DNA from 3 places in the Microbacterium aurugineum genome. Region 1 is predicted to be linked to each of the others. Evidence: predicted binding sites of a transcription regulator. Region 1 holds the regulator's gene; each other region holds the start of a gene.
The links. Region 1 encodes LexA, which represses DNA repair genes until DNA is damaged. Its sites were predicted from a motif close to TCGAACANNTGTTCGA; they were not measured.
Positions count from the first base shown of each region.

Region 1 (3,276 bases):
AGATCGCGAGCCGAGGCCGCCCTTCGAGGAGCGTGAGCGCGGAGAGCGCGTCGTGCGGAGCGAACTCCTGGTACGCCTCGTCGACGATGACGACGCCGCGCGCAGCATCGTAGACGGCTTCGACGACATCGAGACCGAGAGGCGTCCCGGTCGGATTGTTCGGCGAGCAGAGGATGACCACATCGGGGTCAGCGGCGCGTACCTGCGCGGCCGCATCCTCGGGCGTGATCGAGTAGTCGGGCTCCCGGGTGCCGGCAATCCACCGTGCCCCCGTTCCCTGCGCGATGAGCGGATACATCGAGTACGTGGGCGCGAACCCGAAGGCGGTGCGCCCGGGTCCTCCAAACGCCTGCAGGATGTGCTGCAGCACCTCGTTGGATCCGTTGCCCGCCCAGATCTGGTCGGCGGTGAGCCCATGACCGAGGTAATCCGCGAACGCCTCGCGAAGCGTCGTGAACTCCCGGTCCGGATACCGGTTCACGTCGCGGATCGCCACCGCGATGTCGTCGAGGATGTCACTCGCGACCGCCTCCGGGATCGGATGAGTGTTCTCGTTGACATTGAGAGCGACCGGGAGAGGGGCCTGCGGGGCACCGTACGGCTTCAGCCCGCGAAGGTCGTCACGGAGCGGCAGATCGTGGAGGGAGAGCGTCACCCTTCCCATGCTAGGCCGCCGGTCGGGCGGATGACGCACATCCCGGTGAGGGCTCAGTCCATGTACTGCGCCGGGATCGCGAGCTCCTGACCGATCTGGAGCTCGCCACCACGGAGCACGTTCATCCGGCTGATCTCTCCGATGACGACGCGCGGGTCGGCGTTCGGCGCGACCGAGGTGGCGATCGACCACAGGGTGTCCCCGGGCAGGACCGTCAGCGTCTCGACACTCGCGGCGGGAGCATCGACACCGGAGGCGATGGCGCTGCCACCGCTGAGCGCCGCGAAAGCGATTCCGATGGCCAGCGGCACGGAGGCGAGAGCCAGCAGCACACCGCGACCCCGTGCCGTCAGCCGCAGTCGCGTGTGGGGGCGTGCGGATGCCGGGAGGATCGTTGCGGTGCTGACGCTGATGCTGCTCATGTCGTGCTCCTTAGCCTGTCTCGGGGCGATGGGCCCGGAGGAAGTTGGCGTAGCGTTCGCATTCCCGTCTCGGCCGGGAGCCGTGAATGCGAAGCTACGTTCCGAAGATATCTTCGAGTTCGAACATCTGTCAAGTGTTCTTCGAAACCGGAAACGCGATTCGCCCGACACGCTCGAACAGATCTTCCAGATCGGACTGTTTCTCGGATACGGTTTCGATGAGAACACCACACCACGGGCCTCCGACATTCGAAGAGCGACGTCGGATCACGCACTTAAGGAGCACCATGAGCGAGTACTCAGCCCCCGAGTCGGAGGCACCGCGGACCCGCCGTCGCAAGAGCCTGAGCCCGAAGCAGATGGCGATCCTCGAGGTCATCCAGAATTCGATCGCCCACCACGGGTACCCGCCGAGCATGCGGGAGATCGGTGACGCCGTCGGCCTCAAGTCACTCTCGAGCGTGACGCACCAACTCGGACAGCTCGAGCTCAGCGGCTACCTGCGCCGCGACCCCGGGAAGACGCGCGCGATGGAGGTCCTGATCGATCTGCCCGGTGCGAGCGGCGAGAACCCTGCCGATGTCGCGACCCCCGTGGGCGATGCCGCGCTCGTACCCCTGGTCGGGCGCATCGCCGCGGGTGTGCCGATCACGGCGGACCAGCAGGTGGAGGAGATCTTCCCCCTGCCACGCCAGCTGGTCGGCAAGGGCGACCTGTTCATGCTCAAGGTCTCCGGCGAGTCGATGATCGACGCCGCGATCTGCGATGGCGACTGGGTGGTCGTCCGCTCCCAGAACAATGCGGAGAACGGCGAGATCGTGGCCGCGATGCTCGACGGGGAGGCCACCGTCAAGGTCCTGCGCCGTCGCGACGGGCACACCTGGCTCCTGCCCCGCAACTCGTCTTTCGAGCCGATCCTCGGTGATGAGGCCGTCGTGCTCGGCAAGGTCGTGGCCGTGCTCCGGGCGGTCTGACGCGCTCCGCTGACCGTCGAGGCCCCTTCTGACCGTCGAGGCCCCTCCCAGATACGTTTCTGAGAGGGGGCCTCGACGCTGCGCGGGGGTGTCGACCCTGCGTGGGGGTGTCGACGCTGCGGGGGGGGGTGTCGACGCTGCGCGGGGGTGTCGACCCTGCGCGGGGGTGTCGACCCGGGGTGGGCTACACTCGGACGCTCACGTCCTCACGCACCCGGCGCGTCGCCTCGACGATGTTGCGCAGCGAGGCGGTCGTCTCCTCGTAGCCGCGGGTCTTCAGGCCGCAGTCCGGGTTCACCCAGAGCTGACGTGTTGGGATCTCCTCCACCGCGCGACGCAGTAGCGACTCGACCTCCTCGACCGTCGGCACGCGCGGCGAATGGATGTCGTAGACGCCCGGACCGATGCCGTGGTCGAACCCGACCTCGGCGATGTCGGCGACGACCTCCATGCGACTGCGCGCCGCCTCGATCGAGGTCACGTCGGCATCGAGCGCCCGGATCGCATCGATCACGACACCGAACTCGGAGTAACAGAGGTGCGTGTGCACCTGGGTACCGGCAGCGGCACCACCGGTCGCGAGTCGGAATGAGTCGACGGACCAGCGGAGGTACGCGGGCTGGTCCGCCTTCTTCAGCGGCAGGAGTTCACGCAGCGCGGGCTCGTCGACCTGGATGATCGCGATGCCGGCAGCCTCCAGGTCGGCGATCTCATCGCGCAGCGCCAGCGCGACCTGGTTCGCGGTCTCACCGAGCGGCTGGTCGTCACGCACGAACGACCAGGCGAGGATCGTCACGGGACCCGTGAGCATGCCCTTCAGGTGCTTGCTCGTCAACGACTGCGCGTAGGCGGACCATCCCACGGTGATCGGAGCCGGTCGCGAGACGTCGCCCCAGAGGATCGACGGTCGTGTGGCCCGGGATCCGTACGACTGGACCCAGCCGTGCTCGGTCACCGCGAAGCCATCGAGGTTCTCGGCGAAGTACTGCACCATGTCGTTGCGCTCGGGCTCCCCGTGGACCAGCACATCGAGCCCGAGGTCCTCCTGCAGAGAGACGACGCTGGCCACTTCGCGACGCAGGAAGTCGTCGTAGTCCTCGGCGGGGATCTCGCCACGGGTGAACCGGGCGCGCGCACGCCGGATGTCGCCGGTCTGCGGGAAGGAGCCGATCGTCGTCAACGGAAGCACGGGCAGGCCGAGCGCCTCCTGCGCGGTCTCACGCTC
Region 1 covers NZ_CP078078.1:1,151,898-1,155,173, reverse strand. Annotated here, with positions in the region: gene KV397_RS05625 (histidinol-phosphate transaminase) at 1-664, opposite strand, end outside; gene KV397_RS05620 (LysM peptidoglycan-binding domain-containing protein) at 709-1,077, opposite strand; gene lexA (transcriptional repressor LexA) at 1,365-2,051, shown strand; gene metE (5-methyltetrahydropteroyltriglutamate--homocysteine S-methyltransferase) at 2,236-3,276, opposite strand, start outside.

Region 2 (3,276 bases), 110 kb from region 1:
ACGCGCTGCAGGATGTATGCCGCGTAGCCGCCCTCGAAGGGCTCGACGATCCGGTCGTGCACTTCCCAGGTCTCGGTGCTGATCTCGTCGAGGAACCACCGGTCGTGGGTCACGACCATGAGGGCCCCGGCGTTCGGCGACCAGCGCTTCTTGAGATGCCCCGCGAGCCAGGTGATGGCCTCGACGTCGAGGTGGTTGGTCGGCTCATCCAGCGCGATGACGTCCCAGTCTCCGGTGAGGAGCTTGGCGAGCGACACCCGGCGCCGCTGACCACCGCTGAGGGAGCCGATCTCCGCATCCCAGGGCAGGTCGGTGAGCAGTCCTTCGATGACGTCGCGGATCCGCGCGTCGCCGGCCCACTCGTACTCCGGGGTGTCCCCGACCACTGCGGCGCTGATGGTCAGGTCGTCGGGGAGGGTGTCCGCCTGATCGAGCACACCGATGCGCGTGCCGCCGCGCACCGTGACGCGGCCCGAGTTCGGTTCCTTGATCCCCGCGAGCATGCCGAGAAGACTCGACTTGCCGTCGCCGTTGCGGCCGACGATGCCGATGCGATCACCCTCTTCGATGCCGAGGGTCACGGAGTCGAAGACGACCCTGGTCGGGTATTCGAGATGCAGGGCTTCAGCCCCGAGAAGATGTGCCATGTTCCTTCCAGGGTAGTCGCGCGCGGTCGGCGTGTTCTCCGACCGGCTCCCCGCGCTCTAAGATCGACGGGTGCCGAAGAGTCGCCGGGTGTTCTCCCTTCTGCTCGAGGATCGCAAGGCGAAGCTGGTGCAGTCGAGAAGGCGGCCCGGTCGCTACGAACTCAGCGTCGACGGAATCCCGCAGTCCGTCGTCTCGATGACCGACCCCACCGATCTCGAATACGACTACACGCAGCACATCGCCAGAGTGATGGATGCTGCCGCTGAGCCCGGTGCGCCGCTGTTCACCGTGCACCTGGGAGCCGGTGCCCTCACGCTGGCACGCTACGTCGAGGCCACGCGCGCCGGATCGCCGCAGCTCGTGGTCGAGTTCGAGCCCACTCTCTACGAGGCGGTGATCGCCGCGCTGCCGCTGTCTCCGGGCACCGATCTGCGCGTCATCTTCGGTGATGCGCGCGCGGTCGCGGACGCGGAGCTTGCCGGCGAGTGGATGGGTGCGCGGTTCACGGTCGTCGATCTCTGGGATGCCGCCGTCATCCGGCATCGCGTGGCCAGCCAGGAGTTCTATCGCCGTGTCGCCGCGCGCTCCGCAGCGGGGGGAGTCGTGGCGGTCAACCTGCTCGACGGACATCCCTTCGAGTACTCACGGCGACAGTCAGCCACCCTGCGCACGGTGTTCGACCATGTCGCCGTCGTCCTCGACGCAGAACCGAACGATGACGAAGGCCCGCTCGGCAACGTCGTCGTCTTCGCGAGCGATGAGCCGCTCGCCGTCGCGACGAACCCCGACCTCCTCGGCGTGCCGCACCCTCATACGCTCCACGGCGACGCACTGACCTCGTGGATCGCCGGCGCGCGCATCATGACCGACGCCGACGGCACGGACTCCCCCGACCCCGACGATCCGATCTGGGACTAGCACCGCCCGTTGATCGCGTTCGTCACCGTTTCGTGACCCCGGAGACGTGAATTTTGATCGGATGCATCTTCGAATGTCAGTGGTCGGTGATGGACTGAAGTCATGACCGCACTGCTCGACGCGACCGATTCCCAGATGGCGATGCTCGCCGATCTGGTCGCGTCGCTCGAGGCCGCGGAGAGCACGCTGAGCAGCATGCAGGCGGCCCGCGACGGCATGCTCGCGATGGCCGGACGCCTGGCCGTCGACATCGCCCGCGGCGCCGCCCACCCCGATCACGGCGACATGGCGATCCGCACGGTCGCTGCCGAGATCGGCGCTGCGCAGCACCTGAGCGACCGCACGATCGAGCGCAAGATGGCCGAGGCCTCGTGGCTCGTCGACCGATTCCCGGCGGTATGGGAGGCGCAGGGCGAAGGGCGCATCAGTGCCGCGCACTCCCGGGTCATCGTCGAGGCGGGCGCGCATCTCGACGAGGCTGCGGATCGCGCCGCCTACGCCGCGGAGGCCGTGGAGGTCGCCGTGACGGAATCCCCGAATCGGCTTCGGCGCATCGTGCGGCGTCTTGCCGAGCGGTTCCAGGAGCGCAGTCTCACCGAGCGGCATCGCGATGCCCACGAGCTGCGCCGCGTGTGGGTGAAGGACCTTGACGACGGGATGGCCGAGCTGGGGGCGCGCGGACCCGCGGTCCTCCTGCACGGCATGCTCGACCGGCTGTCGCAGATGGCGCATGCGGTGAAAGAGGAGAACGCGCGAGCGGCACAGGACGCTTCGGCCGCCGGACTCCCCGCCGACGACCGCACGGTCGATCAGTTGCGCGCCGATCTGCTCGCCGACCTCGTTCTCACAGGATCCCCCGCGGGCCATGACACGGCGGACAGCCTGCTGGGCGAGGTCCGCGCCCGCGTCGAGGTCACGGTGCCGGTGCTCACTCTGATGGACGATGACGCTCCGACGACCTCATCACCGGCCGAGCTCGACGGAACGATCCCCATCGACGTCACGACCGCTCGCACGCTGGCAGGTTCCGCGACCGGCTGGGACCGCGTGCTGACGCATCCGATCTCTGGCGAAATGCTCGCTGTCGACCGCTACCGCCCGAGTGAGCATCTCCGGCGGCATCTCCGCGCGCGGGACCAGCGGTGCCGGTTTCCCGGATGCGGGATCACGGCGCGCAAGTGCGACCTCGACCACAATCATGCGGCCTCGACCGGAGGGGCGACCGCCCACGGAAACCTTGCCGCCTTCTGCCGACGACATCACATGCTCAAACACCACTCCCCCTGGCACGTCGACCAGACCTCGGGCGGCGTGCTGGAGTGGACGAGCCCGACCGGTCGCACGTACATCGACCGGCCGCCTCCGCAGAACACGGTGACCTTCACGAGTGCCGATCCGGTGACCGCACCGTTCTGAGCGCCTCCCGGGCATGTGCACCGGTTGAACGACGAACCGCCCGGACCCGAGGGCCCGGACGGTTCGCGTATCCGTGAGGATGTGTGCCGTGCGAGTTACTGGTACGACTTCACGATCTCGAGGAGGCTCGGGACGTTGGCGTATGCCTCTGCCGCGTTCTCCTTGGTCACGATGATCGGGTCGAGCAGGTAAGCCGGAACGACCTTCACGCCGTTGTCGTACTGCTCGGTGTCGTTGACGTCGACCTCTTCACCCTTCTGGAGCTGGCCGACCATCTTGATCGACTGCTCGACG
Region 2 covers NZ_CP078078.1:1,038,326-1,041,601, reverse strand. Annotated here, with positions in the region: gene KV397_RS05085 (ABC-F family ATP-binding cassette domain-containing protein) at 1-647, opposite strand, end outside; gene KV397_RS05080 (spermidine synthase) at 718-1,566, shown strand; gene KV397_RS05075 (HNH endonuclease signature motif containing protein) at 1,669-2,982, shown strand; gene KV397_RS05070 (substrate-binding domain-containing protein) at 3,078-3,276, opposite strand, start outside.
Region 2: KV397_RS05075 (HNH endonuclease signature motif containing protein) is a predicted target of LexA. The motif match lies at 1,624-1,639, and genes of this name have one in related genera.

Region 3 (3,276 bases), 1.2 Mb from region 1:
CACGCGGGAGGCGCTCGCCGTCGCCGCGGCGCAGGGCATGGCTGGCCCGGCGTTCGCGCAGTTGAAGTACGGGATCGCTCGGCGATCGATGGCGGAGGGGGACGCCTATGGTCCGCTGTTCGCCGAGGGGGCTCTCGCGCTCCAGGCGTCGGACGTGTTCGAGGGCGGAATCCTCGCCACCGGACGCATGCCAGAGCGGAAGATCGGTGCCGACGTGGGAGGCATCCGGGAGCAGATCGCCGCCGTGTACCCCGAGGTCGCGCGGGTCGCGGGAGAGTTCGGGGTCACGCCGGCCGCGCTCGGCGTCGCCTTCTGCCTGTCGAACCCCGCCACCGCGAACGTGCTGTTCGGTGCCTCGCGTCTCGCGCAACTCGAGGAGAACCATGCGGCGCTCACCCTCGCGCGAGACCACGGAGCCGAGGTGCGGGGCGCGCTCGCCGACTGCTGGGTCGACCGGGAGGTGCGCGCCGACGGGGCGTGGTGAAGGGAGCCGGGGTTCTGGGGGCTGCGCGCTGCCGGTGTGGGAACATGAGGCGCGCCGAGATCCGCCGTGGATGTCGGGGGAGTGGAGATGAGATGAGCCCGGAGCCCACACTGCTCATGGCCGTGGTCTTCGGCGGATTCCTCTTTCTGGTGGTCTTCTTCGTCGGCTGGTATCTGATTCTCGACAGACGCGCTCGTGCGAGACGCCGGGCTGCCGAGCAAGACGGTGGCTTGACCGATGCAATCCCCTCGAAGCCGAGGCGACCGCTGGACGAGCGGAGCTGCGAATGACGGTGCTTGGTGTGTCCGACGTGCGGGTGGGCTGAGGTGATGACGCGCAACGGGTCGTCCAGCGAAGAGGGAAGCTTCTCTCGAGTGGAGCTTCTTCGCCTCGCCCCCGACGGGCCGTTGACGACGCTCGGCCGCAACATCTCGATGTGCGGTGCGGTTCTCCTCGGCGTCGTCGTTCTCGTGCTCCCGGCGCTGCAAGGGGCATCGATCGGCAGTGTGATGCTGTTCGCCGCCGCCGGACTCGCTTTGATCGCTGCCGCGGGATGGAACGCGCTTCGGTGGCGGTGGCTCGTTCGAGCCGCCGCGCGCGACGTGCAGGGTGCCGGAGCATTGGCTGGCTTCGCGTTTTCGCGGGCCGATCTCGACGTGGATGGCACCCCCGCGGATCGTGTGAGCGCCGGGTGGTTGCTGGTTCACCCGGACCGCCTGACGGTGTGCATCCACGCAGGGCTGGCAAGGCCGCGCCATTCAGTCGAGAGGCAGGATTACGCTCTTCGCGACATCGTTTCGGTATCACGGCGCAACGAGACGAGCGTGTCGTATGGGCGGCTCGACATCACCGTGCGCGGAGGATTGCTCTCCTTCATCCTCACACCGACCAACGGGTCCGGTATGCGAGGCCCGCGCGAAGCGGAGATCGAATCGGCGGCCGAATTGCTCCGAGTGAAGAGAGCCCTTCGCGACGACTGAGGATCCGGCTTCGCCGCGCACCTTCCGTGACGGGGCGGGGGTGGCTCTGGGATTGCCTGGAGGACCCCCTGGGTGGTCTGCGATATGCTGGCATTCATTCGAACAAATCTTCGAAAGTCGGGCGATTCTTCGGTAGAATCTGGGTATGTCGAAGTTGGCCGTGTTGCATGAGGCGATGTCCCGTCTCGACGCGGCGTGGGCTGATGCCGACGACTCGGGTGAGTTGTCGCGGGAGCAGCTCATCGCGGTCAGCGCGTCGCTCGGGGTGCTCCAGCGCCGGCTGGATGCCGTGCACGTCGAGGTGGCCGCGTGCATCTCTCGCGAGTCCCGCCCCGAACTCGGTGCCGAGAGTCTCGCGAAGCAGCAGGGGTTCCGCAATCCGGCGACGTTGATCGCGGCGACTGTGGGTGTGTCACGCGGTGATGCGACCCGGCTCGTGAAGGTGGGAGAGGCCGTTGCCCCGCGTGCAGACCTCCTGGGGGCGCCGCTGCCGGCGAGATACCCGGTCGTGCGGGAGGCGCTCGGCGCGGGAACGCTGAGCGCTCAGTCGGCGGCGGTGATCATTTCATTGCTCGATCGATGTCGCGTCGCAGTGGGCCTGACGCGCGTCGCCGAGGCAGAGCGTGTGCTGGTGGAGAAAGCGTTCGGACTCGCGCTGGACGATGTGCGGAAGCTGGTGGTGCGAGCGGAGGCGTGGCTGGACCCGGATGGGGTGGAGCCGCGACTCGAGGAGCAGCGGTCCCGTCGATCCCTCACCATCCACGAGCGTGAGGGGATGGTGCATCTGAACGCGGTCCTCGATGCCGAGACGGCTGCCCCTGTCATGACCGCGATCCGCGGCTACGTGACGGCCGCGTTCGCCGCCCGGAAGGATGCCGCCGCTCCCGACGCGCCCGACGCCGACCGTCGCACCGTGCCGATGCTGCACGCTGATGCGCTCGCCGTGTTCGCCGCCCACGTGCTCGGCTGCGAAGCGAGAGTGCCGCTGGCAGGAGCGACGATCGTGGTGAGAATGAGCCTCGATGATCTCGAAGCCGGCACCGGTTCCGCGGAGATCGACGGGGTCGAGCAGCCGATCAGCATCGGAGCCGCGCGACGGATGGCTGCTGGTGGGGGTGTGATTCCGTGTGTGCTCGGCGCCGCGAGTGAAGTGCTCGACTGGGGGCGCGAGAAGCGCTTGTTCACGCGATCGCAACGGTTGGCGCTGGTGGAGCGCGATGGGGGCTGCGCGATGTGCGGGTTGCCGCCGGAGATGACGAAGGCGCATCACATCCGGTGGTGGAGTCGTGACCGCGGGCCGACGGATCTGTCGAACGGCGTGCTGCTGTGCGAGACCTGCCACCACCGAGTGCATGACAACGGGTGGGACATCCGTATCGATGGGGGCGGTCCGGTGGGGCGGGTGTGGTTCATCCCTCCCGCCTCGGTCGACCCTGCGCGCAGCCCGCGCCTCGGCGGTCGAGCGCGCTTCGACATCGCCGCCTGACCTCGCCGCCTGACATCGGTGCCTGGCATCGCCGCCTGACATCGACGTCTGATGCCGGTGCCTGACATCGACGGCTGACATCGACGCCTGATGCCGCTGCCTGACATCGACGCCTGATACCGCTGCCTGCGTGTGCGGCTCGGGATGTGCTGGTCTACTCAAGCCCACGCGCTCATGCCTGCGCGCTCGGTCAAGCCCGGTGCGCCCCCGGGCATGGTCCGGCACACCGCGGGGGAGAATCGCCCTTGCGCTCTTTTTCCACGCATGTAGACTAACCAGCACGACACATCGAAGTGACGTCGGACCCGGCTTCCGATCAGCGGCAC
Region 3 covers NZ_CP078078.1:2,383,082-2,386,357, reverse strand. Annotated here, with positions in the region: gene KV397_RS11535 (aldo/keto reductase) at 1-484, shown strand, start outside; gene KV397_RS11530 (hypothetical protein) at 892-1,464, shown strand; gene KV397_RS11525 (HNH endonuclease signature motif containing protein) at 1,610-2,950, shown strand.
Region 3: KV397_RS11525 (HNH endonuclease signature motif containing protein) is a predicted target of LexA. The motif match lies at 1,563-1,578, and genes of this name have one in related genera.